DNA from 4 places in the Thioalkalivibrio sp. AKL7 genome. Region 3 is predicted to be linked to each of the others. Evidence: predicted binding sites of a transcription regulator. Region 3 holds the regulator's gene; each other region holds the start of a gene.
What was found. The regulator sigma-54, encoded in region 3, starts transcription at its own class of promoters, with help from an activator protein. The targets are predictions, from matches to a motif close to TGGCANGNTNCNTGCTT.
Positions count from the first base shown of each region.

Region 1: the regulator sigma-54 is predicted to act here: its motif matches at 3,761-3,777, upstream of G315_RS0102780 (CmpA/NrtA family ABC transporter substrate-binding protein).
Region 2: the regulator sigma-54 is predicted to act here: its motif matches at 2,594-2,610, upstream of glnL (nitrogen regulation protein NR(II)).
Region 4: the regulator sigma-54 is predicted to act here: its motif matches at 3,315-3,331, upstream of G315_RS0108390 (lipid-binding SYLF domain-containing protein).

Region 1 covers NZ_KB906947.1:607,293-614,521, reverse strand. Annotated here, with positions in the region: gene cynS (cyanase) at 1-415, opposite strand, end outside; gene G315_RS0102790 (ABC transporter ATP-binding protein) at 452-1,363, opposite strand; gene ntrB (nitrate ABC transporter permease) at 1,393-2,241, opposite strand; gene G315_RS0102780 (CmpA/NrtA family ABC transporter substrate-binding protein) at 2,245-3,699, opposite strand; gene G315_RS0102775 (sigma-54-dependent Fis family transcriptional regulator) at 3,888-5,537, opposite strand; gene G315_RS0102770 (ABC transporter permease) at 5,737-6,576, opposite strand; gene G315_RS0102765 (ABC transporter substrate-binding protein) at 6,573-7,229, opposite strand, start outside.
Region 2 covers NZ_KB906950.1:194,822-202,050, reverse strand. Annotated here, with positions in the region: gene ntrC (nitrogen regulation protein NR(I)) at 49-1,485, opposite strand; gene glnL (nitrogen regulation protein NR(II)) at 1,485-2,582, opposite strand; gene G315_RS0107955 (DUF4124 domain-containing protein) at 2,771-3,418, opposite strand; gene G315_RS0107950 (hypothetical protein) at 3,521-4,375, opposite strand; gene G315_RS0107945 (DUF2782 domain-containing protein) at 4,375-4,770, opposite strand; gene G315_RS0107940 (TIGR00730 family Rossman fold protein) at 4,770-5,495, opposite strand; gene polA (DNA polymerase I) at 5,640-7,229, shown strand, end outside.
Region 3 covers NZ_KB906948.1:347,433-354,661, forward strand. Annotated here, with positions in the region: gene rapZ (RNase adapter RapZ) at 1-515, opposite strand, end outside; gene hprK (HPr(Ser) kinase/phosphatase) at 523-1,554, opposite strand; gene G315_RS0104540 (PTS sugar transporter subunit IIA) at 1,603-2,070, opposite strand; gene hpf (ribosome hibernation-promoting factor, HPF/YfiA family) at 2,074-2,412, opposite strand; gene G315_RS0104550 (RNA polymerase factor sigma-54) at 2,429-3,913, opposite strand; gene lptB (LPS export ABC transporter ATP-binding protein) at 4,002-4,772, opposite strand; gene lptA (lipopolysaccharide transport periplasmic protein LptA) at 4,769-5,308, opposite strand; gene lptC (LPS export ABC transporter periplasmic protein LptC) at 5,289-5,828, opposite strand; gene G315_RS0104570 (HAD family hydrolase) at 5,867-6,406, opposite strand; gene G315_RS0104575 (KpsF/GutQ family sugar-phosphate isomerase) at 6,406-7,229, opposite strand, start outside.
Region 4 covers NZ_KB906950.1:289,599-296,827, forward strand. Annotated here, with positions in the region: gene G315_RS0108375 (phosphoglycerate kinase) at 1-655, shown strand, start outside; gene pyk (pyruvate kinase) at 693-2,123, shown strand; gene fba (class II fructose-bisphosphate aldolase) at 2,202-3,266, shown strand; gene G315_RS0108390 (lipid-binding SYLF domain-containing protein) at 3,398-4,177, shown strand; gene bioD (dethiobiotin synthase) at 4,117-4,836, opposite strand; gene G315_RS0108400 (phosphoribosylaminoimidazolesuccinocarboxamide synthase) at 4,833-5,729, opposite strand; gene purE (5-(carboxyamino)imidazole ribonucleotide mutase) at 6,021-6,530, shown strand; gene G315_RS0108410 (5-(carboxyamino)imidazole ribonucleotide synthase) at 6,527-7,229, shown strand, end outside.

The sequences.
Region 1 (7,229 bases), on a different contig from region 3:
TCCAGGTGATCTTCACACGGTCGCCCTTGGGGTCCTCGACCTTGTCGATATCCATGGTGAAATCGATGGCGCTCATGATGCCGTCACCGAACTTTTCGTGGATCAGCGCCTTCATGGTGTCGCCGTAGACGTTGATCGCCTCGTAGAAGCGATAGAGCACCGGGTCGGTGGGGATGGTCTTGTCCCAGGTCTTGTGCGGGAAGGCCTGCAGCGCCTGCGAGACCTCGGGGCCGAGGCCGAGGAAGGTCGCCAGCTTGTCGGCCTGGTTACCCTCCAGGTGGTTCATGCCGTAGCAGGCGGAGGTCACGTAGACCTCGTGCAGCCCGGTGGCCTCGGCGATCGCGGCCCAGGTGGTTCCGCGGTTCTCCTTGGCCTCGAGGATGGTGGTGGTCATGGCGCTCTTGCTGAGACTCATTACTGTGCTCCTTGAATGCGATGGATGGACTGGGGGTCAGACCGCGCGAACCATGCGCGGACCGGGTTCCGGGTTGGCCTCGGGCTTGGCCGGGTTGACGATGCGCGGGCTGTGGCGCGGGTTGTCACCGCGGGCGGCGCCCGCCTGGGCCTTGGCCGACATCTCCTTGGCGCCGTTCACGAGGAAGTCGACCAGGTGGTTGCGGATCGGGTAGTAGGCCTCCTGCTGATGCAGACTGGCGCGCTCCCGCGGCCGGGGGATGTCGATCTTCACCGACTCGGCGACCTGGGCATGCGGCCCGTTGGTCATCAGCAGCACGCGGTCGGCAAGCAGGATCGCCTCGTCCACGTCGTGGGTGATCATGAACACGGTCTGGTGGGTCTCCGACCAGATCTTCAGCAGCTCCTCCTGGATGACCCCGCGGGTCAGGGCGTCCAGGGCTCCGAACGGCTCGTCCATCAGCAGCAGCTTGGGTTCGATGGCGAAGGCCCGGGCGATGCCGACGCGCTGGCGCATGCCGCCGGAGAGTTGCGAGGGCTTGCGGTCCATGGCGTGGTCCAGGCCCACCATGTGCAGGTAGCGCTCGGCGTGTTCCAGGCGTTTCGCCTTGCTCCAGTTCGGCCAGCGGGCGCGCACCGCGAACATCACGTTGTCGCGCGCCGACAGCCACGGCAGCAGGCTGTGGTTCTGGAAGATCACGCCCTGGTCGAGGCTGGGGCCGGTAATCTCCTTGTTGTCCATGATCACGTTGCCGTCGGTCGGTGTGGCCAGACCGGCGAGCACGTTCAGGATGGTGGACTTGCCGCAGCCGGAGTGACCGATCAGGCAGACGAACTCGCCCTTGTTGATGGTCACGTCGACGCCCTCGAACACGGTCATCAGTTCGCTGGAGTCGGGCTGCGGGAAGCGCTGGCTCAGGTTCTCGATTTCGAGGAATCCCTTGCTCATGATAGGTCTCCTGGTTGGGCTGCGCCGACTCAGTCGGCGTAGCGCACGAATTTGGTGGCCTGGGCGAGGGAGGCATCCAGCAGGAAGCCGACGATGCCGATCATGATGATCGCGAAGATCACGCTGGCGAGATCGAGGTTGTTCCACTCGTTCCAGATGTAGTAGCCGATGCCGGTGCCGCCCACGAGCATCTCCGCGGCGACGATGACCAGCCAGGCGATGCCGATGGAGATGCGCATGCCGGTGAGGATGGTCGGGGCCGCGGCAGGCAGGATCACGGTGAACGCGGTGCGCAGGTTCGACAGTTGGTGGGTCTTGGCCACGTTCAGCCAGTCATTGCGCACCGAGGCGACGCCGTAGGCGGTGTTCACGAGCATCGGCCAGATCGAGCAGATGAAGATCACGAAGATCGCCGACATGTTCGAGTCGCGGATCACGAACAGGGCGAGCGGCATCCAGGCCAGGGGCGAGATCGGCTTGAGGATCTGGATGTACGGATCGAACGCCTTGTTCAGCAGCGGCGACATGCCGATCACGAAGCCGAGCGGGATCGCGATCAGCGCGGCCAGGGCAAAGCCCAGCAGGACCCGGTAGATTGAGTAGGCCAGCTGGATGCCGATGCCCTTGTCGTTCGGGCCCGCGTCGTAGAACGGGTTGCTCAGTTCGCTGAAGGCGTGGCTGAACACCTGGGTGGGGGCCGGGATGCCGCTGCTGGAACTGCGATCGGTCCCGCCCCCCATCAGTTGTTCGTATTCGCTCAGCTCGCCCTGCTGCGGCGCGAGGACCTCCGGGGCGGTGGCCAGCTGCCACACGCCCAGGAAGACCACGAGCATCACCAGCGAGAGGACGGTCGCCCGGAAGTTGAGATTGCTCAACATGGCTTAGCTCCTGCGGATGTCGAAGCTGTCGAGATAGCCTTCCGGGTCGGTGTAGTCGAACACCTTCCCCATGATCTCGAAGTTCTTGTAGGTGTCGCTCGGCGCTTCGTAGCCCAGCTCGGTCATCACTTCGGCGCACTCGCTGGCGAGGAAGACGTCTTCCGCCAGGCGGTTGTAGTCGAAGTCGCGATCCACATAGCCCCAGCGCTTCATCTGGGTAAGGATCCAGGTAGCCATCGAGTGCCAGGGGAAGGGGTCGAAGTCGATCCGGTGCGGGTCGTTCTTGACCTCGCCCAGGCCGTCGGCATAGCGGCCGGTCAGCACCTGTTCCACCACCGATTTGGGCTGGTTGAGATAGGCGCGCGGGGAGATGGCCTCAGCGATCTCGGCGCGGTTGTTGATATCCGAGCTGTACTGGGTGGCCTCGATCAACGCGCGGAACAGCGCGCCGAAGGTGTTCGGGTGCTCGTCGGCGAAGGCGGCCGAACAGGCGAAGGCGCAGCACGGGTGGCCGTCCCAGATCTCCTTGGTCAGCATGTGAATGAAGCCGATGCCGTCCCAGACCGCGCGCTGGTTGAAGGGGTCGGGGGCCAGATAGCCATCGACGTTCTCGGCACGCAGGTTGGCGACCATCTCCGGCGGCGGGACGACGCGGATGCTGATGTCGCGATCCGGATCCAGCCCGTGTTCCGCGACGTAGTAGCGGAGCAGGAAGTTGTGCATCGAGTACTCGAAGGGCACGGCAAAGGTGAAGCCCTTCCAGTCCTTCGGATCGCGCTTGTCCTTGTGCTTGTTGTGCAGGGTGATGGCCTGGCCGTTGATGTTCTCCACCGCCGGCATGATGTAGTGCTCGCGCGAGGAGCCGGAGCCCAGGGTCATCGACAGCGGCATGGGCGAGAGCATGTGCGAGGCGTCGTACTCACCGGACAGCGACATGTCGCGGGCCACCGCCCAGCCGGCGGTCTTGATCACGTCGACGTCCAGGCCATGGCGCTCGTAGAAGCCCATCGGGTGGGCCATGATGATCGGCGTGGCGCAGGTGATCGGGACGAAGCCGACGCGCAGCTTGGTCTTTTCCAGCGGGCCACCGTCCTTGATTGCGGCCTTGACCTTGTCCAGCGGCAGGATGGAGCCCAGGGCCGCGGCCACCGTGCCGCCCCCGATCATCTGCAGGAAGCGGCGGCGGTTGATCTCGTTGTGGCCGAACATGCCGCGGACGATGGCGCTTTCCACGGCGCGATCGACCATGGCCTCGTCGCTCAGGTCTTCGCCGTTGGTGTGGGCGTCGGCCTGAACGGGCTCATGGGTGGCGCGTCGTTCCAGTTTTTCTTCCAGGTCCGGGGACGCGGTGTCGAAGCAGCTGCAGCTGCCGGGACCGGTGTGCCCGTGGCGGCAGCTGGAGCCGTGGCGCAGGTCGGCGTTGGCGTCGAAGGGATCGTGAAGACTCTTGGTCGGCATGGTCGGCTCTCCTCGTGGGTCGAATCGATGCGGGCATCGTTGCCGCGCATGTCGAGGGTCATTGCAGGTGCCATGCCAAGCGTGGGGAATGGGCCGCCAGGGCGGCGCGCGAGTGCCGGGAGATCGGACCATTGGTCGACATTGTCGACGAAGGGGACAAAAGGTCCGCTGGTGTCTGAGTGGTGGGCCTAAGTGGTTTCTATGCCGAGCTTTTTCAGGCGATAGCGCAATTGCCGCGGGGTCAGGCCCAGGTCCATCGCGGCGCGGGTCTTGTTGCCCCCGGTCTGCTCGATCGCGCGCTTCAGGCGCTCCGCCTCGGTGGCGTGCACGCGCTGATATGGGCGCACTGCGCTGGTGCAGGGCGCGCCGGAAGAGGGCAGGGTTCGGGGCTCGTTGTGCCGCGATGGTGCCGGTGCACGCTCGTCGCGGAGGCTGTACCTCTCGCCCTCGAACGGGCTGATGCGGGATTCCTCGTGCAGGATCTCGTCGATCAGCGGCGTGCCGATGCGGCCGTCCGTGGACAGCAGCACGGCGCGCTCCAGCACGTTCTCCAGCTGGCGGATGTTGCCGGGCCAGTCGAAGGCCTCCAGGCGTTCCAGCACGCCCTCGTCGACGACCACGTTCCAGCCGTGCAGGTGGGTGTAGCGGTCGAGGAAGTGGCGGGTGAGCAGGCGGATGTCGCTGGCGCGGTCGCGCAGGGCCGGCATGTGCAGCGGGATCACGTTCAGGCGGTAGAACAGGTCGAGCCGGAAGTTCCCGGCGTTCACCGCGGCCTGCAGGTTCTGGTGGGTTGCGGCGATGATGCGTACGTCCACCGGGAGATCGCGGTTGCCGCCAATGGGCTGGACCAGCCGTTCCTGCAGTACACGCAGGATCTTCGACTGCAACGCCTCCGGCATGTCGCCGATCTCGTCCAGAAACAGCGTGCCGCCGTCGGCCAGGGCGATCTTGCCGGTCTTGGCGCTGGAGGCACCGGTGAAGGCCCCCTTTTCGTGGCCAAACAGTTCGGATTCCAGCAGGTCCGCCGGGATCGCGGCGCAGTTGATGGAGATGAACGGCTTCGCGTTGCGCTGGCTGATCCGGTGGACCATGCGCGCGATCTTCTCCTTGCCAGTCCCGGAGGCCCCGGTGATCAGGACGGTGGCCTGGGTATCCGCAATGCGGTGGACCTGCTTGAGGACGTGCCGCAGGGCCGGACTCTCGCCGAGGATGCCGTACTGCCCGCCCTGGGTATCCAGGGCACTCTTGAGGTAGCGGTTCTCCGAGACCAGCTCGGCGGTGCGCTCGGCGATCAGCTGGTGGATGCGCAGCACCTGGCCGATCATGCTCGCGATCACCCGCAGAAGGTTCAGGTCGTCCTGGAACTGGCGCGAGCGGCGTCGCAGCCGGTGCACACCCAGCACGCCGATGGCGTGTTCGTCCTGGACGATGGGCACGGCGATGTAGGCGACGGTCTCCTGCGGCAGGGTGGAACGGTCAATGGCGCGCGCGAGGTATTCGGGCTCGTTGTCGATGTCCTGGATCAGGGCGATCTGGCCGGTCTTCATGACGCGCCCGGTGACACCCTCGCCGAGGCTGTAGCTGCCGCGGTCGCGCTCGGCATCGGTCAGGCCGTAGGCGTGGCGGATGCGCAGCTGGCCGCTGTTCGGATCCGGCAACAGGACCCGGCCGCGGTTGAGCCCCAGTAGCTGGGACATCATCCCGAGGATGCGGTAGATCGCGGCATCCGGGTCGCCGGAGCGGCCCATGAGCTTGGCAACCTCCAGCAGCAGGGTGATCTCCTGCTCCCGGGTGGCCAGGTCCGGTGGGGTCGAATCGGATATGCGGTGGAGTGCCATGCCGTGGGTTATGCAGAAAGCCTGCCAGTGCGGAAACGACGTGTTGGTGGGGCGTTCGGAGGCGTCTGGCCGGGTCGGGGTGACGCGGTTGCCTCGAGGCGGGGCAGGGCCTTGCACTGTTGGGTCGCGCTTGCCCGCTTTGCGGGCGCACAAAAAGGCCCGGCCAGGAACGGCCGGGCCCGGGCATGGCCTGGAGGGATCAGCCCTCCGCGTGATAGCTGCTGCGCTTGATCAGGCGTACGCAGATGGCGTCGAGCATGTAGCCGATGATGCCGATGACCAGGACAAATGCGGCCAGTTTGTCGTACTCCAGGGTGTCGCGGGCATCGTTGATGGCGTAGCCCAGCCCCGAGGTGACGCCCAGGTACTCGGCCGGCACCAGTACGATCCAGGCCACACCCACCGCCAGGCGGATCCCGGCGAACACATCCTGGGCGATCGCGGGCATCACGATGTAGCGCAGGGTGTGGTACGGATTGGCGCCCAGGTTGTTGCCCACCTTGAGCCACATCGGATCGATGCGTTGCACCCCGTGCGCGGTGGCGTAGGTAATGGGCCAGACGGCCGCGATGGCGATCAGGAAGATGATGGCCGCATCCCAGGTGGCGAAGGCCAGTACCGCGACCGGCATCCAGGCCAGCGGCGAGATCATCCGCAGGAACTGGAACGGGACGTGGGTGACCTGCTTCAGCGTCAGGAAATAGCCGATCATTACGCCCAGTGGCACGCCGATGGCAATGGCGTAGGCCAGGCCCCAGCCCACGCGGTACAGGCTGGACTCGATCGGCGACCACACGGCCCCGGAGCTGACGATGTCCCAGAAGGCCGCCAGCGTGGGCCCGGGGGCGAAGCTGGCGAAGGCCATCGTGTCCTCGTTGTTGCCGATGGCCCAGCCGCCCCAGTACCACAGGGCGAACAGGCCGGCGATGCCCAGTGCCGGGTACTGCAGCGCCCGGCGCGCTTGGTCCGCGAACCGCAGCACCGGCATGAGCCGCTCCACGGTCGCGGTGTCGACGGAGAGTGTGGCTTCGCGGTTCATAGGACCACCACCTCCTCGCGGGCATAGGGCGAATCCATGTCCACGCCCGGGGCGCCCTGCCAGGCGGTGTGTTTTTCCATCGCCTTGCGCACGAAGTCGTAGTTCACCAGGTCGTCGGTGACGAAGTCCGGGTCCAGGCCTTCGAGGAAGGTGGTGTCGCCGCCGACCAGGGTCTCGTTCATGGCGCCGACCAGCATCTTGGTCGCGGACGGGTAGGGCCAGGGCGAGAAGTCGATGCGACCGTTCTCCCATTCGGGGTGACGGATCGCGCCGCTGTCGGCGTAGGTGCTGTCGTCGTGATAGTTGGTCATCGCGCGTTCCACTACGTTGGCGGGCATCGGCAAGTAGCCCTTGCCATCGCGCGAGAGCATGGTGGCGACGCTCTTCTTGTCCTGCTGGATGGTGCCCTGGGCGCGGACCACGGCGTTCATCACCTTCTGGGTCCACTCCGGTTCGCGGGTGGTCAGGCGCTCGTTCATGCAGACCACGCAGCAGGGGTGGTTCTTCCAGATATCGCCGGTGAAGCGCAGCACGTTGCCGCGCGCCAGCAGTTCGCCGGCGGCGTTGAACGGCTCGGCGACGATGTAGGCATCAATGGAGCGCGCGGCCAGGGCCGGCGGCATGTCCGGCGGTGGCATGAGCATCAGGTTGAC
Region 2 (7,229 bases), on a different contig from region 3:
GGGGTTAAATCGCCCTTGCCCTTCTTCGTGCCTTCTCGGTGAAAAGACCTACTCGTCGTCGAGGCCGAGTTCCTGGATCTTGCGAGTAAGGGTGTTGCGCCCCCATCCAAGCAGGGCGGCCGCCTGCTGGCGGTGACCACCGGTCGCGTTCAGTGCCTCGCGGATCACCGTGCGTTCCATCTGCGGCAGGACCGAGCCCAGCAGGTCGTGATCGCCGCGCTGCCAGTGCTGGCGGGCGACCTGGGCGAGTTCGGCGGTCCAGTCCCGCGGGCCGGCAGCGACACGGACCGGGGCACTCCCGGGCTCGGCACGGCTCTCGGTCGGCTGGTGCAGCTCGGCCGGCAGGTCATCCAGGTGCACCTCGCGGCCCGACGCCATCACGGTGAGCCAGCGGCAGGTGTTTTCCAGCTGGCGGACGTTCCCCGGCCACGGCAGGCGCTGCAGCTCCGCGACCACCTCGGGGCGCATGGTCTTGGCCTCCACGCCCAGTTCCTGAGCGACCTCGGCCATGAAGTGCTGCACCAGCAGCGGGATGTCCTCCGGGCGCTCGCGCAGCGATGGCACGTGGATGCGGATCACGTTCAGGCGGTGGAACAGATCCTCGCGGAACAGGCCCGCGCGAACGCGTTCTTCCAGGTCCTGGTGGGTCGCGGCGATGATGCGCACGTCCACCCGGATCGGGGTATGGCCGCCCACACGGTAGAACGTGCCATCGGACAGCACGCGCAACAAGCGCGTCTGCAGATCGAACGGCATATCGCCGATCTCGTCGAGGAACAGGGTGCCGCCGTCGGCCTGCTCGAAACGGCCCTTGCGACTCTGGTTGGCCCCGGTGAACGCGCCGCGTTCGTGACCGAACAGCTCGCTCTCCAGCAGATCCTTGGGGATGGCCGCGGTGTTCAGCGCGATCAGCGGCTGGTCGGCGCGCGGGCTGTGCTGGTGCAGCGCGCGGGCAACCAGCTCCTTGCCGGTGCCGGATTCGCCATTGATCAGCACGGTGATATTGCTGCGCGAGAGCCGCCCGATGGCACGGAACATCTCCTGCATGGCCGGAGCCTCGCCGATGATCGGGGTCTCCTCGATCTCGGGACCGGCGGGGCCGTTCTCCTGCCCGGCACGGCGCGCCTCCAGCGCGCGTTGCACCAGGGCCACGGCCTCGTCCACGTCGAACGGCTTGGGCAGGTACTCGAAGGCCCCGGTCTGGTAGGCGCCCACTGCGCTCTCCAGATCGGAGAAGGCGGTCATGATGATGACCGGCGGTGGATCCGGGCGGGTCTGCATGCGGGCGAGGAAATCCAGCCCGTTCAGGCCCGGCATGCGGATGTCGGCGACGATGGTGTCCGGGACCGGATCGCGCTCGAGCGCCGCCCAGGCAGCGTCCGCGGTCTCGAAGCCGCGCACGGCGATCGCGTGACGCTGGAGGGCGCGTTCCAGCACCCAGCGAATCGAGTCGTCGTCGTCAATGATCCAGACGATGGGTTCCATCAGTGCGTCTCCTCCCGGCCCTGGGGGGAATCAATAGGAAGCAGGATGTCGAATGAGGTCGCCCCCGGGCGCGAATGGCATTCGATCAAGCCGTCATGCAGCTGGATCAGGCTCTGGGCAATCGGCAGCCCCAGCCCGGTGCCCTCGGCGCGCCCGGTCACCATCGGGAAAAAGATGCGTTCGCGGATCTCCTCCGGGATGCCGGGGCCGTTGTCGCGCACACTCAGCTTGGCCACCAACCGGTGGCGCTTCCCGGAGATCGTGTACTGGCGCAGGATCCGCGAGCTCAGGGTGATCTGCCCCCCGTCTTCCAGTGCATGCACCGCGTTCTGCACCAGGTTGAGGATGGCCTGCACCAGCATGTCGCGATCCGCCTGCACGTCGGGAATACTGGGGTCGTAGTCGCCGCGGATCTTCAGCCCCAGCGGCAGTTGCACGCTGACCAGGCCCCGCACGTGCTCCAGGACCTCGTGCAGATTCACGGCCTCGCGCCGCGGCATGTTGTTCGGCCCCAGCATGCGGTCGACCAGGCTGCGCAGGCGGTCCGCCTCGCGGATGATGATCTGGGTGTATTCCTTGAGACCCGAGTCGTCCAGCTCGCTGGCGAGCAACTGCGCCGCGCCGCGCAGCCCGCCCAGCGGGTTCTTGATCTCGTGGGCCAGCCCACGGGTCACTGCACGGGTGATCGCCTGCTGCTTCTGCAACTGTTCCTCGCGGCTGATGCGCTCGTGGCGGTCGATGGCGTTCAGTTCGAACAGCAACTGGCCCGGCCGCTCGCCGGCCGGGTGCAGTGGCGTGATGATCACGTCGGCCAGGAAGCTGTCGGCTCGCAGGGGCTCCATCTGACGGGCACGCAGCGTGATCGGCTGATCCAGGGTCAGCGCCGAACGCAGGCGGTTGGCCAGATTCCGGTCCAGCTTGAGCCATTGCCCCAGTCCGTGACCGACGATACGTTCGCGGCTCAGCCCGAGCAGGACCTCAGCCGCACTGTTCAGGCTGAGCAGGCGCAGTTCCGCATCGGTCACCAGCACGGCCGTGGAGAGGTCGTCCCACCAGGGCGGGGTGGTCATACCGGGATTGGCAGCGGGCGTAGTCATCGAAAGGCCTCAAGCAGGAATCGCGCCAAGCGAAAATCGCCGGGCGGGACGCTGAAGCCGAGGGCTGCGTCACACCAGAAGCCTGGCCGCCGACACCCTTGAAACCGAAACGCCCCAGAGTGGTGCAATGATAGCACCAATCTGGGGCATCAACCGCACCACTTCGGTGCGCTATGCGAGTGCCGGCGTCAATTCGGGCCAGGCGTCACCGGCTGCGGCGCCCGGGGAGCCTGCGGTGCCTGCGGTGCTCCGCCCGACGGAAACTGCTGGGGCCGTTGCTGCTGTTGCTGGCTGCGCGGGATGGCCATGCGCAGCACGTTGAACTCGATGGTATCGCTGGCGCCCAGTTCCTGACCCGACTCGTCCACGACCCGCGCCTGCAGGGTATAGGCACCGCGGTTCAGGCCCTCGAATGTCGCGCTCGTCGAGCCCCCCTCGCCGGCGGCCTCCCCGTCCAGCAACCAGACCACGCGGTGCCCGGCATCGGCGTCAAGCGCCGGTTCAATCTCGAGCTCCGCGGTCACATTGCCATCGTTCGCCCGCACGCCCTCGCCATCCCCCGGCCGCGCGATGGCGACCCGCTGGTAGGCGCCCTCCGCTTCGGGCTGACCGCGCGGGCGCACGGGGCGCTCGAGGATCTCACGCGCGCCCTCCAGCGGCACGCCCCGCATCGGCTCACGCACATCGACCGATTCGCTACGGCTCCCCTCGGGGGGGCGGTCGCCGAAGTGGACATTGCCTTGATCGTCGGTCCAGCGATAGACGTCGGCACTCAGGAGCGCAGGGGCGAGAAGGGCGGCCAGGGGCAACGCCAGCCAGACAGCGATTCGGAACATGGGCTTTCCTCCTTGGAAGGCACGGATCCACGACCCCGCCTCGTTGTGTTTGCGAACGACTGGCCCAGGCGCCCCGCACGTCAGCGCGGGCCGGCTGGGCCCTCAAGCCGCGGCGCGAACCCAGACACCCTGCAAGCGAGCCGCTTCTACCTGAAGGGCCGCCAGCCGTTCGCGCTCGGCGCGCCCATCGGCCCCGGCCTCCAGTGCGGCAAGCCAGTCGTCCAGCGCAGCCAGGCGCAGCAGGGTTGGCGCCGCCCCTCGCTCGATGGCGGTCAACGGCCGCCGTCCGTTATATCCGGACAGCAACGCCCGGTAGCCCTCGGCATCCGGCCGCCCCGCGTCATCCACGGCGACCGCCAGGGCGAGCCGTGCGACCTGCCAGAAGGCCGGCACCGGCGCGGGCGGGAGGACCAGATCGGCCAGGCCGGCGCCCTCCGGATAGATGCGGACCGTCTGCCAGACGCTTCCCGCCAGCGGCAGGTCCTCGAAACGGTACAGCCCCTGATGATGCAGTTCGGCATCCAGGATCGTCCGCGATTCGGCATCCAGCGAAGACGTGATTGTGTCCGCACGCTCGCGCATCCTCTGCTGCAGCACGCCGCGGCGGTAGCCGTCTCCAGCGGGCAGGGCGCCGGCCGTGTGGCGGCCCTGCCAGTCGGCCGCGCGCTCGCCCAGGGCCTCCAGGCTGCCAGGCCCCTCGGCCGCGACCGTGCCCTGAATGGCCTGGCCACGCTCGAGCACCAGGACCACCTGCCCGGCCGCATCATCCGTACCCCGGCCGATCACACGGCCACAGCCAGCAGGGACCGCACCGAGTGCCTGCTCCAGGGCCGGCGCCGCAGCAGCCGGCAGGCGCAGGCACTGCACCGGCCGACCGTCGAGTTCCGGCCCCTCGGGACCGGCCGTCAGTGCCAGGTCGGCAAGCTCGCCGCAGCGCTGAATTTCGGATTCATTCATTACCATCGGAAAATCACCCAGGACGGGGGTACAAAGTCGGGATCCAGCTCATTGCGGCGACCATCCAGCGTGCCATCGCCGGTGGTATCAATCAGGTAGTAGGTCGGGCCGACCGCAGGCGTGACCTCGACCATCACCAGCTGGCCGCCCATGCGGTACTCGCGCCGCGTCTCGCCATCGCGCTCGATAATGATGATGTCGGCCTCTTCCAGGGAGCGCTGCTCGCGGGCGCGCTCGTCCAGCACCGGGGGCGGCGGATCGGCAGCCTCGTCCAGTTCCGGCGGCGGCGGGGCATCCCCCCACTCGCGGTCTTCCTGCGCCAGCGCCGAACCGGGCACCAGCAGCAGGGCCGCCAGCAGCGACAGGGGCAGGCTCAGGCGGGTCGGGGTCATCATCACAGCTCCATCAGTCGTTTCTTTTCTTCCGCGGACGGCTCGAAGCTGCGCGTCTCGTAGTGCTCGAAGATCGCGCTCACCACATCCTCCGGCGAATCTACCAACGAGTATAGCTGCAGGTCCTCCTCGTCGATGGTGCCCTGTTCCACCAGGGTATCCTGGAACCAGTCGAGCAGCCCCTTCCAGAACTCGCTGCCCACGAGGACCACGGGAATACGCCGGGTCTTGCCGGTCTGCACCAGCGTCAGGATCTCCGCCAGCTCGTCCAGCGTGCCAAAGCCGCCCGGCAGGACCACGTAGGCGGATGCATACTTCACGAACATCACCTTGCGCGAAAAGAAGTGGCGAAAGCCCAGCCCCACGTCCTGGTAGTCATTCGCACTCTGCTCGTGGGGTAGCTGGATATTCAGGCCGATGCTGGGCGAGCGCCCGCCAAAGGCCCCCTTGTTGGCCGCCTCCATGATGCCCGGCCCGCCGCCGCTGACCACCGCAAAGCCGGCATCCGACAGCTGGCGCGCGGTCGTCTCGCCCAGCTGGTAATAGCGATGCTCCGGGGGGAAGCGGGCAGAGCCGAAGATGCTGACCGAGGGCTTGATGTGCGCCAGGCGCTCGAAGCCCTCCACGAACTCCGCCATGATCTGGAAGATCTTCCAGCTTTCACGGGTCAGGGCAGAGTCATCAATCGGACGCAGGCCCGGGTGTTCGGCACGTTCACGGTTGTTCATGCGGCGGGTTCCTCGGATGGAGACTCAAGCGTAACGGGCGCCCCGCGTCCATACAAACGTATCCATACAAATGGCCCGCACGAATGGGCGCCTCACGGCCAGCCCTGTAGAATGGCGCGCGTTCCCTGTCCGGATTCCGCCTGCATGTCGCAACCGCCCCTCGTCCTGGTCGACGGCTCGTCCTACCTGTTCCGCGCGTTCCACGCCCTGCCGCCACTGACCGCGCCGGATGGCGCCCCGACCGGCGCGATGATTGGCGTGGCCAACATGCTGCGCAAGCTGCGCGCGGACTACGGGCCGGAGCACATGGCGGTGGTGTTCGACGCCAAGGGCAAGACCTTCCGCGATGACATCTACCCCGAATACAAGGCCACCCGCCCCCCGATGCCGGATGAGCTGGCGGCCCAGATCGAGCCTCTGCACGAGCTGGTCCGGGCGATGGGCCTGCCGCTGCTGTGCGTCGGGGGTGTCGAGGCCGACGACGTGATCGCGACCCTGGCCGACCAGGCGGCGCGCGCCGGCCACGCGGTGGTGATCTCCACCGGCGACAAGGACCTCGCCCAACTGGTGGATGACCGCATCACGCTGGTGAACACCATGAGCGGCGTCACCCTGGACCCGGACGGCGTGCAGGAGAAGTTCGGCGTCGACCCGGAGCAGATCGTCGACTATCTCGCGCTCATGGGCGACAGCGTCGACAACATCCCGGGCGTCGACAAGGTCGGCCCGAAGACTGCGGCCAAGTGGATCGCGAAGTACGGTGACCTCGATACCATCCTCGAGCAGGCCGACGCCATCGGCGGCAAGATCGGCGAGAACCTGCGCGCGGCCGCCGACCGGTTGCCGACCTCGCGCGAGCTGATCACGGTCAAGCGCGATGTCCCGCTGGATGTCGGCCCCGACGACCTCGCGATCCAGGAGCCGGACCATGACCGCCTGCTGGAGATGGTGCGCCGCTACGGCTTCACTCGCTGGCGCGCGGAACTGGAGGGCGGCAACGGCGATACCGCCGCCGACAACCCCGGACCCGCGCAGACGAAGGGCGACTACCAGACCGTTCGCGAAGAGGCTGATTTCGCTGGGCTACTGGAGCGCCTGGACAAGGCCGAGCGCGTGGCCTTCGACACCGAGACCACCAGCCTGGATGCGATGCGGGCCGAACTGGTAGGCATGTCGTTCGCGTTCGAGCCGGGTACCGCGTACTACCTGCCGCTCGCCCATACCGGGCCGGATGCGGACCCGCAGCTACCGTTCGACGCGACGCTGGAGCGCCTGAAGCCGTGGCTGGAGTCCACGGACTACGGCAAGCTCGGCCATCACCTGAAGTACGACCGCAACGTACTGGGGAATCACGGCATCACCCTGCGCGGGATCCAGGACGACACCCTGCTCGAATCCTTCTGCCTGGACGCCGGCGCCAACCGCCACGACCTGGACTCCCTGGCCGAGCGCCACCTGGACTACAAGACCACGCACTACGAGGACGTGGCGGGCAAGGGCGCGAAGCAGATCCCGTTCGCCGAGGTGGATATCGGCATCGCCACCGATTACGCCGGCGAGGATGCCGACATCTGCCTGCAACTGGACGCCGTATTCCAGCCGCGCCTGAAGGAAGCGGAGGGCCCGGCGTTCGTCTACCGCGAGATCGAGATGCCGCTGATCCCGGTGCTGGCGGACATCGAACGCGCGGGCGTAAAGGTGGACCCGGACCAGCTCGGCGCGCAGAGCCAGGCG
Region 3 (7,229 bases):
TGAAACTGCAGGGATAGCTCGTGTTCCCCGCGCTCGCCTATGCGGTCGCGCAGGGTGCGGGCCAGATCGTGCATCGACAGGCGCGAGGTGTCGACCGTCAGATCGGCCTCCGCCGCTACATGGCCCAGCCACTCGCGTTCGCGGTCGATGGCCTCGACCAGTGGCACGCCGTCGCGCGCCAGCGGGTGGCGTCGGCGGGTCAGATGGTAGCGCCGCAGCAGCACCTCGCTGGCCGCCTGCAGGAACAGGACCTCCACCTGCACCCCGTCCGCCCGTAGTTGCGCCAGGAGATCGGAGAACCCCTCCAGGGCCTCCAGGCCGCTGCGCACATCCACGCCCACGGCCAGATGGCGGTCGGTCTCGGTGTCGTAGTGGCCCTGCCGGACCTGATTAATCAGGTCCGGCAGCAGCGGCAGTGGGAGGTTGTCGACGCAGAAGTAGCCGGCATCCTCCAGGGTGTGCAGGGCCACGGTCTTGCCGGACCCGGACAGGCCACTGACGATTAGCAGGCGCATGGCCGATTCAGCCCTCCGGGTCCGGGTTGGGGACCGTAGTGGCGGGCACCGCGCGATGGTAGGGCGGCTCCTCCGTCTCGCCGCTCATCTGGCGGCGCTGGCGTGCGCGCAGGTCGTCGCCAGCGATATAGCCCTGCATGTGCAGCATGTGGTTGCGCACGGCCGCCTCGATCATCACCGCGATGTTGCGCCCCGGCGCGATCGGCAGGCTGATCAAGGGGACGCGCAGGCCGAGGATATCGATCTCGCCGCGGCGCCCGTTCAGCCGGTCATCGGGGACCGGCGAGGGTTCGCCATGATCGCGCAGGTCGATGATCAGGCGCAGGTACTTGCCGCCCTTGATCGCGGAATCGCCGTACATGGCGCGGATGTTGAGCACCCCAAGACCGCGCACCTCGAGCAGGTCCTGGAGCAGGGCCGGGCAGTGGCCGCGCACGATGTCGGGCGCAATGCGCGCGAACTCGGGGGCATCGTCGGCGATCAGGCGATGCCCGCGCGAGATCAGTTCCAGTGCGACCTCGCTCTTGCCGACGCTGGAGGCGCCGCTGATCAGCACCCCGATCCCGAGGATCTCCATGAACACGCCGTGGCGCACCTCGAAATGGGCCAGGCGCTGCTGCAGGAAATAGCGCAGCAGCGAGATGATCTCGTGACTGCTGGTGCTGGAGCACAGGATCAGCGGCAGCGCCTCCTGCGGGGCGTCGGGCATCTCCGAGAACGGACAGGTGTCCTCGGCGAAGATCACCGCGGTGGTCCCAGTGCGGGCCATCTCCAGGATCAGGTCGTTGCACTGGGTGGCGCTGAGGCTGGAGATGTAGCGGGCCTCGAAGTCGCCGATGATCTGGATGCGGTTGGGCCGGATCAGGTTGAGATGGCCGGCCAGCGGCAGGTCGTCCCCGTCGTCGCCGACCAGCTTGCGGTCGGGTGCTGCGTGTTCGCCGTGTACGAAGCGAAGATCCAGGCGGTTTCCCATGGCCTGGATCAGGCTCTCCACGTTGATGTCGCGGGCGATCCCGCCTTCTCCCAGCGCCTCGTTCATGGCAGACGCTGCGCGCCGGAATCGCGGCTGGCGGCGGGTTCCACGGGCTTAGTCCTCGCTGAAGCGGCGCACGAGTTCCTGTTCCAGGGCCGTCGCATCCCCGGCCCGGCGCAGCGCTCCGATGGTGTCTGGCTGCGACAGGCCGCGGGCGAGCTGGGCCAGCAGGTCGAGGTGGTCGCCGGTGGCGGCCTCCGGGACCAGCAGTGCGATCAGGATATCGACCGGCTCGTGATCCATGGCGTCGAAGTCGACGCCCTTGTCCAGGCGCAGCACGGCCACGCGCGGCGCCTCGAGATCGGCCAGGCGGCCATGGGGAATCGCAACCCCATGGCCGAGACCGGTGGATCCGAGTTTTTCGCGCGCGGACAGGGCCTCGAAGATCGCGTTGCTCCCCGGTCCCGTGCCGTCACCTCCGCCGGCGAGGAGGTCCGCCAGGGCCTCCAGGGCCCGTTTCTGGCTGGAACACTCGGGTTGCAGGCCAATGCGCTCGGAGGTGATCAGCTCGGCAATCGTCATGGATCAGGAGGCCTGCTCGCGGTTGCGCTGGGCACCTTCGGCGCGGTGGTGATCCTTGACCTTTTCCTTGTGCTTGATCAGCTGACGGTCGACTTTGTCGATCAGCGCGTCGATCGCGGCATACATGTCCTCGTGAGAGGCCTCGGCGTGGATGTGATTGCCGCTGACCTGGAGATTCGCTTCGGCCTGGTTGTGCTGATTCCGGGTCTTCTCGTGGGTCAGCACGACGTGGACGTCGATGACCTTGTCGAAGTGGCGCTCCAGCTTCGCGAACTTCTCGTTGACGTAGTCGCGCAGGGCGTCGGTGATGTCCACGTGGTGGCCGGTCAGGTTGATCTGCATGGTCAGGACTCCTTGGTTACTTGCTGCCGGTGGGCATCGAGGCCATCTGCCGGCGTTCGCTGGATGAAGGGATGTGCATCGCCTCGCGGTACTTGGCCACGGTGCGGCGCGCTACGTTGATGCCCCGGTCCGACAGGACCTGGGCGAGCCGGGCATCGCTGAGCGGCTTGTTCGGGGGTTCGTCGCCAATCAATTCGCGAATCATGGCACGGATGGCGGTGGCGGAACACTCGCCGCCATCGTTCGTGCCGACATGGCTGGAGAAGAAATACTTGAACTCGAAGACCCCGCGCGGGGTGTGCATGTATTTCTGCGTGGTAACCCGCGAGATGGTCGATTCGTGCATCTCCAGGGTCTCGGCAATGTCGCGCAGGATCAATGGCTGCATCGCGACGTCGCCATGCTCGAGAAAGCCCTGCTGGCGATGGACGATCGCCTCGGCGACCCGCAGCAGGGTGTCGTTGCGGCTGTGCAGGCTCTTCAGGAACCAGCGTGCCTCCTGCAGCTGATCGCGCATAAAGGCGCTGTCGCGGGCATCCGAGACTTGGCGCACCATGCCGGCGTAGAGGTCGTTGATGCGGATGCGCGGTGCGATCTCCGGGTTTAGATCCACGCGCCAGCCCTCGGTGGTGTGGCGCACGTAGACATCCGGGACTACGTATTCCGAGGTGGCGGAGCTGATCTGTGCGCCGGGGCGCGGGTTCAGGGTGCGGATCAGATCCAGTGCGCGGGCCAGTTCGTCCGGGTCGCGTACGCCGGACTGGCGCTGCAGGGCCTTGTAGTCGCGCTTGCCCAGGCTGTCCATGCCGTGTTCCAGGATCGCCCGTGCGGCCTCGCGGGCCGGGGCGTCCGGGGCCAGTTCGCGTAGCTGGATCTCCAGGCACTCCCGCAGGTTGCGCGCGCCGACCCCCAGCGGGTCGCACTGCTGAATCCAGTGGAGCACTGCCTCGACCTCGTCGACGCCGACGGTTTCATCCTCGCCTCGGCTGATGGTCTCGGCCAGGGTGTCGAGGTCGCCCTCGAGATAGCCGTCGGGGCTGATGGCGTCGATCAGGGCCGCCCCGATGCGCTGGTCGCGCGGTGTCAGATGGCTCAGATGCAGCTGCCACAGCAGGTGATCCTGCAGGCCCTCACCGTCGTCGTCGCTGGTGTTTTCCAGCGGGTCGCGGTCATCCACGCCCTTGTTGGGTGTCGGGGCCGGCTCGTAGATGTCGTCCCAGCGGCTGTCGGTCGTCAGTTCCTCGGGGATCACGTCGTCGCTGGTGGTGGTGGCCTCCATGCGATCGCCTTCCACCAGCTCGCCGTCCTGGTTCAGGCGCTCGGTGTCGGCCTCGGCCTCTTCGTCCTCGACCTGTTCGAGCATGGGGTTGCTCTCCAGCGCCTGCTGGATCTCCACCTGGAGCTCGAGCGTGGACAGCTGCAACAGGCGGATCGCCTGCTGCAGTTGCGGGGTCATGGTCAGCGTCTGACCCAGCTGCAGATTCAGGCCGGGTTTCAGCATCGGGTATGCGGGGCGAGGGTGGGCATTGATGGAATCTTAAAGCCTGCCTTGTGGTTTGTGCACCGACCGGGCCGCATGTGGGGCGCTTTCACAGGCGGAAGTTCTCGCCGAGATAGACCCGGCGCACCTGGGGATCGGCCAGCAGCTCGTCCGGTGTCCCGGCGGCCAGCAGGCGGCCTTCGCTAAGAATATAGGCCCTGTGGCAGATGCCGAGGGTCTCGCGCACGTTGTGATCGGAGATCAGTACGCCGATGCCGCGCTGGGCGAGATGCCGAATCACGTCCTGGATGTCGCCCACCGAGATCGGGTCCACCCCGGCGAAGGGCTCGTCCAGGCAGATGAACTTCGGATCCCCGGCCAGGGCGCGGGCGATCTCGGCGCGGCGCCGTTCGCCGCCGGACAGCGCGATGCCCGGGCTGTGGCGCACGGTCTCGAGCTGGAACTCCTCGATCAGCGCATCGCCAATGCGGCGGCGCTCGTGGCGATCCAGCCCGGGGCGCAGCTCGAGCACGGCCTGCAGGTTGTCCCACACGCTCAGGCGGCGAAAGATCGAGGCCTCCTGCGGCAGGTAGCCGAGGCCGGCGCGCGCGCGCACGTGGATGGGGGCGCGGGTGATATCGCGCTCGCCCAGGGTGATGCGCCCGGCATTGGGGCGGATCAGCCCGACCAGGCTGTAGAAGCAGGTGGTCTTGCCGGCCCCGTTCGGGCCCAGCAGGCCGACCACCTCGCCGGGCGCGAGGTCGACGTCCACCTGGTCCAGCACCGTGCGCTGGCCGTAGCGCTTGGTCAGCTCGCGTCCGATCAGGCGGTCGTTGGTTTGTGCCGATGTGGCGGATGGGCTGGGGGCGGTGGCGTTCATTCGTCGTCGCGCGGCTGGATGGTGATGCGCACGCGCTCGCTGTCGCCTTCGCCGCGTTCGGCCTCGATCACGTCGGTCGTCAGGTCGTAGGTGATGCGCTTGCCGCGCGCCTCCTCGCTGGTGGTGATCACATGGGCCTGGTCGGTGAGGATCATGCGGTCTTCGTTCAGCAGGTAGTCGATGCGCAGGGCGGTGGCAATGCGCATCTCTCCGGTTTCCGGATCGGGTGATTCGAGGCGTGCCGGCTCGCCGTGGGCCTCCATTTCGTAGGGGCGGCGATCGCGGGTGCGCACGTAGACCTTGTCGGCCTCCAGGGTCATGTCGCCGCGGATCACGATCACGTCGCCGGTGTAGGTCCCCAGCCCCTGGCGTTCGTCCATCTCCGCGCGGTCGGCAGTGATCTCCACCGGCAGCGCCGGGCCCGAGCCCTGCTGGGCGAGCGCGGGCGTGGCCAGCAGGGCGAGCAGCAGGAGCGCCGCCACGCGGGCACCCGGTTGGCCCGGACGGTGGCGAAGGCTATGGGGATTCGGGGTCATGCGCGGGATCCTCCTCGCTCGTCTCGCTGTAGAGCGAGTACACGTCATGGAACAACTCTATGGTATCCCCTCGCGAGTCCACGCGCAGACCGGTGCCGCGCTGGAACAGGCCCGGCTGGTTCAGGGTGGAAAGGGCATCCGAAGTGGCGACCATGGTGTCGGTGGCGACGCGAACATCCCGCGAATCGATGATGGTCTCCACGCGTTCGCCGCGGGGCGGCTGTACGCCGTGGGTAGGGCCCACCAGGTCCAGGGTCGCGGCTGCCGGTTGATGCAGCGCGGCCGGGGCGGTCCAGCGCCATTCGATACCGCCCTCGGCGAACAGGTCGAGGTCCGGGTCGTCCACCCACTGGGGGCCGTCACGGCCGAACTCGCGCAGGCGGGTGCCGCGCAGCCGATGGCTCAGTTCGCCGTCGTCGCCGGTGGCATGCAGGGTGAAGCCGTCAATCTGCAGCGTGACCTCGCCCTCGGGCGGGCTCAACTCGGCCTGCGCCAGGGGCGCGGCTGCGAATGCGAGCACGGCCAGGGCCCATCCGAGTCGGCTGCGAATCCTGCGGCTCATCCGTTCAGGTAGGTCTCGAACAGCGCGTCGAGCCGGCCCTGCGCGGCCAGCAGGCCCTCGCAGGCCTCGCGCACGGCCCCGCGCCCACCATGGGCTTCGGTCACCCACTGGGCATGCTGGCGCACCAGCGGGTGGGCGTCGCCGACCGCGATCCCGAGCCCGACCCGCTGCATCGCTGGAAGATCCACGATGTCGTCGCCCATGAAGGCCGCTTCGGCGGGGTCGTGACCGGTGCGCTGCAGCAGTTCGTGCAGGGCTTCGCCCTTGTCGCGGCGGCCCTGGATCAGATGCTCCACTCCCAGGTCGCGCATGCGGTGCTCGACGACCCCGGAGGTGCGCCCGGTCAGGATGGCGATCTCGATGCCGCCGTCCAGCGCCAGGCGGATGCCGTGGCCGTCGCGGCTGTTGAAGGCCTTGTACTGCTCGCCGCCGTCGCCGAGGAACAGGCTGCCGTCGGTCAGCACGCCGTCCACGTCCAGGATCAGCAGGCGAACGGCCTGCTGGTGGGTGCGCAGAGTGGTGGCATCCAGGTTCATCACGCCACCCCGGCGCGCAGCAGGTCGTGCATGTTGATCACGCCCACCAGGCGGTTTTCGGCGTCGGTGACGGGCAGGGCGTTGATGCGCCGGCTCTCCATGGCCTCCAGGGCCTCCACCGCCAGCCAGTCGGGCTGCGCGGTGTGGCCGCCGGTGGTCATGGCCTCGCCGATGGTCAGGCCGTCCAGGCTGTGCCCGGCATCCAGGGTGCGGCGCAGGTCGCCATCGGTGAACACGCCCTGGATGCGATCGTCACCGTCGGTGATGATCACCAGCCCTAGACCCTTGCGGGTGATCTCGAACAGGGCGTCCTTGAGCGGGGCCTCCGGGGTGATGCGCGGGATCGCGTCATCGGTATGCATGATATCGGCGACATGCACCAGCAGACGTCGGCCAAGGCGGCCGCCGGGGTGCGAGCGGGCAAAGTCGTTGGCGGTAAAGCCGCGTGCATCCAGCACCGCGACGGCCAGGGCATCGCCCATCGCCAGCGCCGCGGTGGTGCTGGAGGTGGGAGCCAGGCCCAGCGGGCAGGCCTCGCGCTCGACGCTGACATCCAGGTGCACGGTGGCATCCGCGCCGAGGCGCGAGCCGGGGTTGCCGGTCATCGCGATCAATGGCACGCCCAGGCGCCGGATCAGCGGCAGGATGGTAATGATCTCGTCGGTCTCGCCGGAGTTCGACAGCGCGATGACCACGTCCTCGCGGGTGATCATGCCGAGATCGCCGTGGCTGGCCTCGCCCGGGTGCACGAAGAAGGCCGGTGTGCCGGTGGAGGCCAGGGTCGCGGCCAGCTTGCTGCCGATGTGCCCGGACTTGCCCATGC
Region 4 (7,229 bases), on a different contig from region 3:
GCAGGCCCTGGAGACCCCGAAGCGCCCGCTGGTGGCAATCGTCGGTGGCTCCAAGGTCTCGACCAAGCTGACCGTGCTGGAGTCGCTGTCCAAGGTGGTCGATCAGCTGATCGTCGGTGGCGGCATCGCCAACACCTTTATCGCGGCCCAGGGCCATGGTGTCGGCAAGTCGCTGTACGAGGCGGATCTGGTCGATGAGTCCAAGCGCCTGATGGAGGCCGCCCGCGCCAAGGGCGGCGAGATCCCGGTCCCGACCGACGTGACCGTGGGCAAGGAGTTTTCCGAATCCACCCCGGCCGAGACCAAGGCCGTGGACGCCGTTGCGGACGACGACATGATCTTCGACGTCGGCCCCGAGACCGCGGCCACCTACGCCGAGGCCCTGCGCAATGCCGGCACCATCGTCTGGAACGGCCCGGTGGGCGTGTTCGAGTTCGATCAGTTCGCCGGCGGCACCAAGGCCCTGGGCGAGGCGATCGCCGAGAGCAATGCGTTCTCCATCGCCGGGGGTGGCGACACCCTGGCCGCGATCGACAAGTACAACCTGGCGGATCGCATCAGCTACATCTCCACCGGCGGCGGCGCCTTCCTCGAGTTCCTCGAGGGCAAGACCCTGCCGGCCGTCGCCATCCTGGAAGAACGGGCCAAGGGCTGAGGCCCTTGTCCTTCCCCGCTGACGGAGACACGCGCGGATGAGACGTACCAAGATCGTAGCCACGCTGGGGCCGGCAACGGACAGCGACGAGGCCATGGAGGCCATCATCCGGGCCGGTGTGGATGTGGTCCGGTTGAATTTCTCGCATGGCGATCCGGATGACCACCGCCAGCGCCTGGCGCGGCTGCGGGCCGCCTCCGAGCGCGCCGGCCGTTGCGTCGGTGTCCTGGGCGACCTGCAGGGCCCCAAGATCCGCATCGACCGCTTCCAGCAGGGCAAGGTGCAGCTGGAAGAGGGCGCGCCCTTCGCGCTGGATGCCGAGCTGGATCGCGACGCGGGCGATGCCACCCAGGTCGGCCTGACCTACAAGGACCTCCCGGACGACGTGCGCACGGACGACATCCTGCTGCTGGATGACGGTCGTATCGTGCTCAAGGTCACGGCGGTCAATGGCAGCCGGATCGAGACCACCGTCGAGGTCGGCGGCGAGCTGTCCAACAACAAGGGCATCAACCGCCAGGGCGGCGGCCTGTCTGCGCCCGCGATTACGGACAAGGACCGCGACGATATCCGCCTGGCGGCCGAGCTGCAGGTGGACTACCTGGCCGTCTCGTTCCCGCGTTCCGCCCAGGACCTGCACCTGGCGCGGGGCCTGTTGAAGGATGCCGGCTGGGAGGCCGGGATCTGCGCCAAGATCGAGCGCTCCGAGGCCTTGGAGGTGATCGACGAGATCATCGCCGCCTCGGAGGTCATCATGATCGCCCGCGGCGATCTGGGCGTGGAGATCGGTGACGCCGAGCTCCCGGGGGTGCAGAAGACCCTGATCACGCGCGCGCGCAGCCTCAATCGTCTGGTCATCACTGCGACCCAGATGATGGAGACCATGATCCAGAACCCCATCCCGACCCGCGCCGAGGTATTCGACGTGGCCAACGCGGTGCTGGACGGCACGGATGCGGTGATGCTCTCTGGCGAGACCGCGACCGGGCGTTATCCTGCGCGCGTGGTCACCAGCATGGACCGGATCTGCGAGGCTGCCGAGCGCCAGCGCGCCGCACGCCAGTCGGACCATCGCATGGATTCGACCTTCGGCCGGGTCGACGAGGCCATCGCGATGGCCACCATGTATACCGCCAACCATCTCGATGTCTCCGCGATCGCCGCGCTGACCGAGTCCGGGTCCACGGCGCTGTGGATGTCGCGCATCAGCTCGGGCATCCCGATCTACGCGCTCACCCAGCACGAATCGACCAGCCGCCGCATGACGCTTTATCGCGGCGTCTATCCGGTGACCCTGAAGCCGATCCCCGAGAGCCACGAAAGCGTGAACCGTGAGGCGGTGAACTTGCTCAAGGCCGAGGGCGTCGTGCAGGATGGCGAGTTGGTCATCATTACCAAGGGCGACCTGCAGGGCGAGCATGGCGGCACCAACGCCATGAAGATCGTGCGCGTCGGCGAACTGGCCTGAACCGCGCACCGCCCGCAGTCGCCAACCAGATAATCGACTTTTTCACTACCTCAGTCCGAATCCCGTAAGGAGGAATCCATGGCTCTAATCTCACTTCGCCAGCTTCTGGACCATGCCGCCGAGCATGGCTATGGCATGCCGGCGTACAACGCCAACAACATGGAACAGGTCCATTCGATCATGGAAGCGGCCGCTGCGGTCGACTCCCCGGTGATCATTCAGGCCTCCGCCGGTGCCCGCAAGTACGCCGGCGAGCCCTTCCTGCGCCACAACATCATCGCCGCCATCGAGCAGTACCCGGACATCCCGGTTGTGCTGCACCAGGATCACGGCTCCGAGCCGGCAGTCTGCCTGCGCTCCATCCAGTCCGGCTTCAGCTCGGTGATGATGGACGGCTCCCTGATGCCTGACATGAAGACCCCGGCTTCTTACGACTACAACCGTGACGTGACCGCCAAGGTCTCCGAGATCGCTCACGCCTGTGGCGTGTCCGTGGAAGGCGAGCTGGGTTGCCTGGGCTCCCTGGAAACCGGCATGGCCGGCGAGGAAGACGGTTCCGGCGCCGAGGGCCAGCTGTCCCACGACCAGCTGCTGACCGACCCGGACGAGGCCGCCGACTTCGTGAAGAACACCAAGTGCGACGCCCTGGCGATCGCCATCGGTACCTCCCACGGCGCCTACAAGTTCACCCGTCCGCCGACCGGTGACATCCTGGCCATCCAGCGCGTGAAGGAGATCCACGCCCGCATCCCGGATACCCATCTGGTCATGCACGGCTCCTCCTCCGTTCCGCAGGAGTGGCTGCAGATCATCAACAAGTACGGCGGCGACATGGGCGAGACCTACGGCGTGCCGGTCGAAGAGATCCAGGAAGGCATCAAGCACGGCGTGCGCAAGGTCAACATCGACACCGACCTGCGCATGGCCTCCACCGGTGCGGTGCGCAAGTTCCTGGCCGAGAACCCGAAGGAATTCGATCCGCGCAAGTTCCTGAAGGCTTCGACTGCCGCGATGAAGGACCTCTGCCAGGCCCGTTACGAGGCCTTCGGTTGCGCCGGCATGGCGTCCAAGATCAAGCCGATCTCCCTGGACGACATGGTCAAGCGCTACCTGTCCGGCGAGCTGGATCCCAAGGTCAACTGATCCTGCGGATTGCAGCACGAAAAAGGGGGCTTCGGCCCCCTTTTTTTGTGCCATGATGAATGTATTCGTTAGGGAGACGCCGACGCATTCGCGCGGCTGCGTCTCCCTTGGCCTTTCTGGAGGTTTCCACGATGCAACGACTGATCCTTGTCTGCCTGACGACGCTGGTGTTTGCCGCCATGGTGGGGAGCGCTCACGCGAACCCGTTCAGCCGCGAGATCGATCCGCAGGACATCATCGATCGCGCCCAGGCGACGGTGGAGAACATGGCCACCCACCCCGAGTACGAGTCCCTTAAAGAGGACTTGCGCGACGCCCGCGGCGTGGTGATCTTCCCGCGCGTGGCTCGCGGGGCCTTCCTGATCGGAGGCTCCGGCGGCATCGGCGTGTTCCTGGCCTGGGACGACGAGCGCGGCGATTATTCGCCGGTGGCGTTCTACTCCCTCGGTTCGGTCAGCTTCGGCATGCAGTTCGGTGGTGATGCCGCCGAGGTGGTGATGGTCGCGCGCACCCAGGATGCGGTGGACTCGATGTTCGGGTCCGCGATCCGTCTGGGGGGCGACGCCTCGGTGGCTGCCGGTCCGGTCGGCGCGGGCCGGAGTGCCACCCCGACGGCCGACTTCCTGTCCTACTCGCGGGCGCGGGGTGCCTACCTGGGCATGAGTTTGTCCGGCTCGCGCATGACGGTGCGCGACGACTTCAACGAGGCGTACTACGGCGAGTCCCAGCGCCCGGTGCATATCATCGAGACCCGCCGCGTCGACCGCGAGGGAACCCGTGCCCTGCGCGAGACCCTGGCCGGGTTCCGTGTTGACGAAGAGGAAGCCCCTGCGGCCTCCGAGGACCGCGGTCAGGAGCGTGAGTCCTCCGGCGGCGTGCGCCCGGACAACTTCGAGGTGGAGAGCTTCTGAGTCAGCGCCGCGCGGGTGATTCCTTCCGCTGACTCGATGATCGGGGGGCTCGTGCGTGAACGCAGCGCGGCCGCATTGTCGAGGCGCGGGTCGGCATCCACCCGGCGCCGGTTCAGCACGATCCCGGCCAGTTGCAGGCCGCGTCGTTCCAGGGCCTCCAGGGTCAGCAGGCAGGTGTTCAGCGTGCCCAGCCGGTCCTCCGCCACCAGCAGGACCGGCAGCCCGAGGGCCTCGGCGAGGTCCGCGTTCAGCCCATCGGCACACAGCGGCGAGTAGAAGCCCCCCGCACCCTCCACCAGCCGCGGGCCCGTGCCGTCGGGGGCGCAGGCCGCGGCCAGCTCCGCGATCGTCAGGCGCACGCCCTGGTTCGCGGCGGCCTGGTCCGGGGCGATGGCATCGGGGAAGCGCCAGGGCGTGACCTGCTCGATGGCGGCGTCCGGAAGGCCCGCCGCGCGGGTCAGGTTCATCCCGTCCTCGGGCCGCAGCCCATCCGGGCCCGGCGGGCAGCCGGATTCCACCGGCTTGCGCGGTTGTGGCCGCAGCCCACGATCCCGCCAGAGTTCCAGCAGCGCGCAGCTGACGAAGGTTTTGCCGACGCCGGTGTCGGTGCCGGTGACGAACAGGCCCTGCGGGGACGCTCCTGTCTGTGTCGGGCTCATGCGTCGCGGGTCAGGCGCTCCAGGGCCTCGCGATAGCGCGCCGCGGTCTGTTCCACCACTTCCGCGGGCAGCTCGGGGCCGGGCGCCTGCTTGTTCCAGTCCAGGGTCTCCAGGTAGTCGCGTACGTATTGCTTGTCGAAGGACTCGGGGCTGGTGCCTGGCGCGTAGCGGTCGGCCGGCCAGAAGCGCGAGGAGTCCGGGGTCAGGACCTCGTCGATCAGATGCAGGGTGCCGGCGGCATCGACGCCGAACTCGAACTTGGTGTCGGCGATGATGATGCCGCGCTCGGCCGCGTAGTCGCGCGCCATCGCGTAGATCGAGAGTGCTGCATCACGCACCTGACGCGCTCGTTCTTCGCCGATGGTCGCTACCACGGAATCGAAGTCGATATTGGCGTCGTGGTCGCCGACGTCGGCCTTGGTGCTGGGGGTGAAGATCGCCTCCGGGAGTTTCGAGGCGAGCTCCAGGCCGGCCGGGAGCGGGATGCCGCAGACCGCGCCGCTGGCCTGGTAGTCCTTCCAGCCGGAGCCGATCAGGTAGCCGCGTACCACCGCCTCCACCGGCAGGGCCTCGAGCCGGCGAATCACCAGGCTGCGTCCTTCAAGCGGGGCACGAATGGCCGGGTCCGGGATCACCTGTTCCAGCGGGATCTCGGTCAGCTGGTTGGGGATGCCCAGCTCGCGTTCCACCTTGTGCATCCAGAATTGCGTGATCTCGGTCAGCACCCGGCCCTTCTCCGGCACGGCCGTGGGCAGGATCACGTCAAAGGCGGACAGGCGGTCGGTGGTGACCATCAGCCAGTGGTCGGCGTCCACCGCATAGAGATCGCGCACCTTGCCGCGATGGACGAGTTCGAGGTCGGGGATGTGGCTTTCAAGCAGGGTGTCAGTCATGCCGCGATTCTACCGGGCGCGGGCCTTGCGCACCACGAAGCGGACGAAGACACGAAGAAAAGCGATCCACAAGGAGACGCGACGATCGGCAGCAAGCGCATGGGCGCGTCGCGCCTTATCCTCCGGCCATTCACGCCCCCCGCTTCGCTCTCACCAGTGAGGCCTTCCGGCCTCTGGGTCTCCCTGTGGATCGCTCCTTGATCGGGCTTTTCTGCGCGTCCGGGAGCGCTTCGTGGTGCGCATGGCTTGTCGGGTGGGGCCGGGGTCGCTATCGTTCGGGCCATGACTGAGATGGCAGGCAATTCGGCGGCGCCTCGCGTGGGCGTCGTGATGGGGAGCACCTCCGACTGGGCGACCATGGAGCGGGCGGTGGATGTGCTGGACGAACTCGGGGTCCCGTTCGAGGCCCGGGTGGTGTCGGCTCACCGAACACCGGATCTCCTGTTCGAGTACGCCGAGCAGGCGCGCGAGCGGGGCCTGCAGGCGATTATCGCCGGGGCCGGCGGGGCGGCGCACCTGCCGGGGATGCTGGCGTCCAAGACGCCGGTACCGGTGCTCGGGGTGCCGGTCGCCTCGCGCCACCTGAAGGGGCAGGACTCGCTGCTGTCCATCGTGCAGATGCCGCGCGGCATACCCGTGGCGACCTTCGCGATCGGCGAGGCGGGCGCGGCCAACGCCGCCTTGTTCGCCGCCGCGATGCTGGCGAACCACGATCCCGATCTGCGTGAGCGTCTGGATGCCTTTCGCCAGTCCCAGAGTCAGGCCGTGCTGGGGCAGACCCTGCCACCGGACCCGTCATGATCCAGCCCCCTGCGACCCTCGGGCTGCTCGGTGGCGGGCAGCTCGGCCGCTATTTCGTGGAGGCCGCACAGGGCATGGGCTATCCCGTATGGGTCCTGGACCCGGACCCGGCGAGCCCGGCCGGGCGAGTGGCGGCGCGGCACTTGTGCCAGGCCTTCGACGACCCCGATGCGCTGCAGGCCCTGGCCGGGGCCTGCGCGGTCATTACCACCGAGTTCGAGAACATCCCGCGCCCGGCCGTGGAGTGGCTGGATGCCCGCGCCTGTCTGCGCCCGGGGCCGCGCGCCCTGAGCATTGCCCAGGATCGCCTGGAGGAGAAGGCCTTCCTCGGCGAGATCGGTGTGGCGGTGGCTCCCTGGCAGGCGGTCCTGGCCGGCCAGACGCCCGAAGTGCGAGCGGACGCGGGAGGGCCGACGTTCCCCGCGATCCTGAAGACTGCGCGCCTGGGTTATGACGGCAAGGGCCAGGTCCGGCTGGCGCAGGCCGGCGAGTTGCCCGCGGCGCATGCGGAGCTGGGACTGGTGGACTGCGTGCTGGAGGCCCAGGTCGAGCTGGAGCGCGAGCTCTCGGTGCTGGTGGCGCGAACCGCGGACGGATCGAACGAGGCCTTTCCGGTGGCGGAAAACACCCATCACGAGGGCATCCTGCACCTGACGCGGGTGCCGGCCCGAGTCGGTGACGAGCCGCGCGAACGCGCCA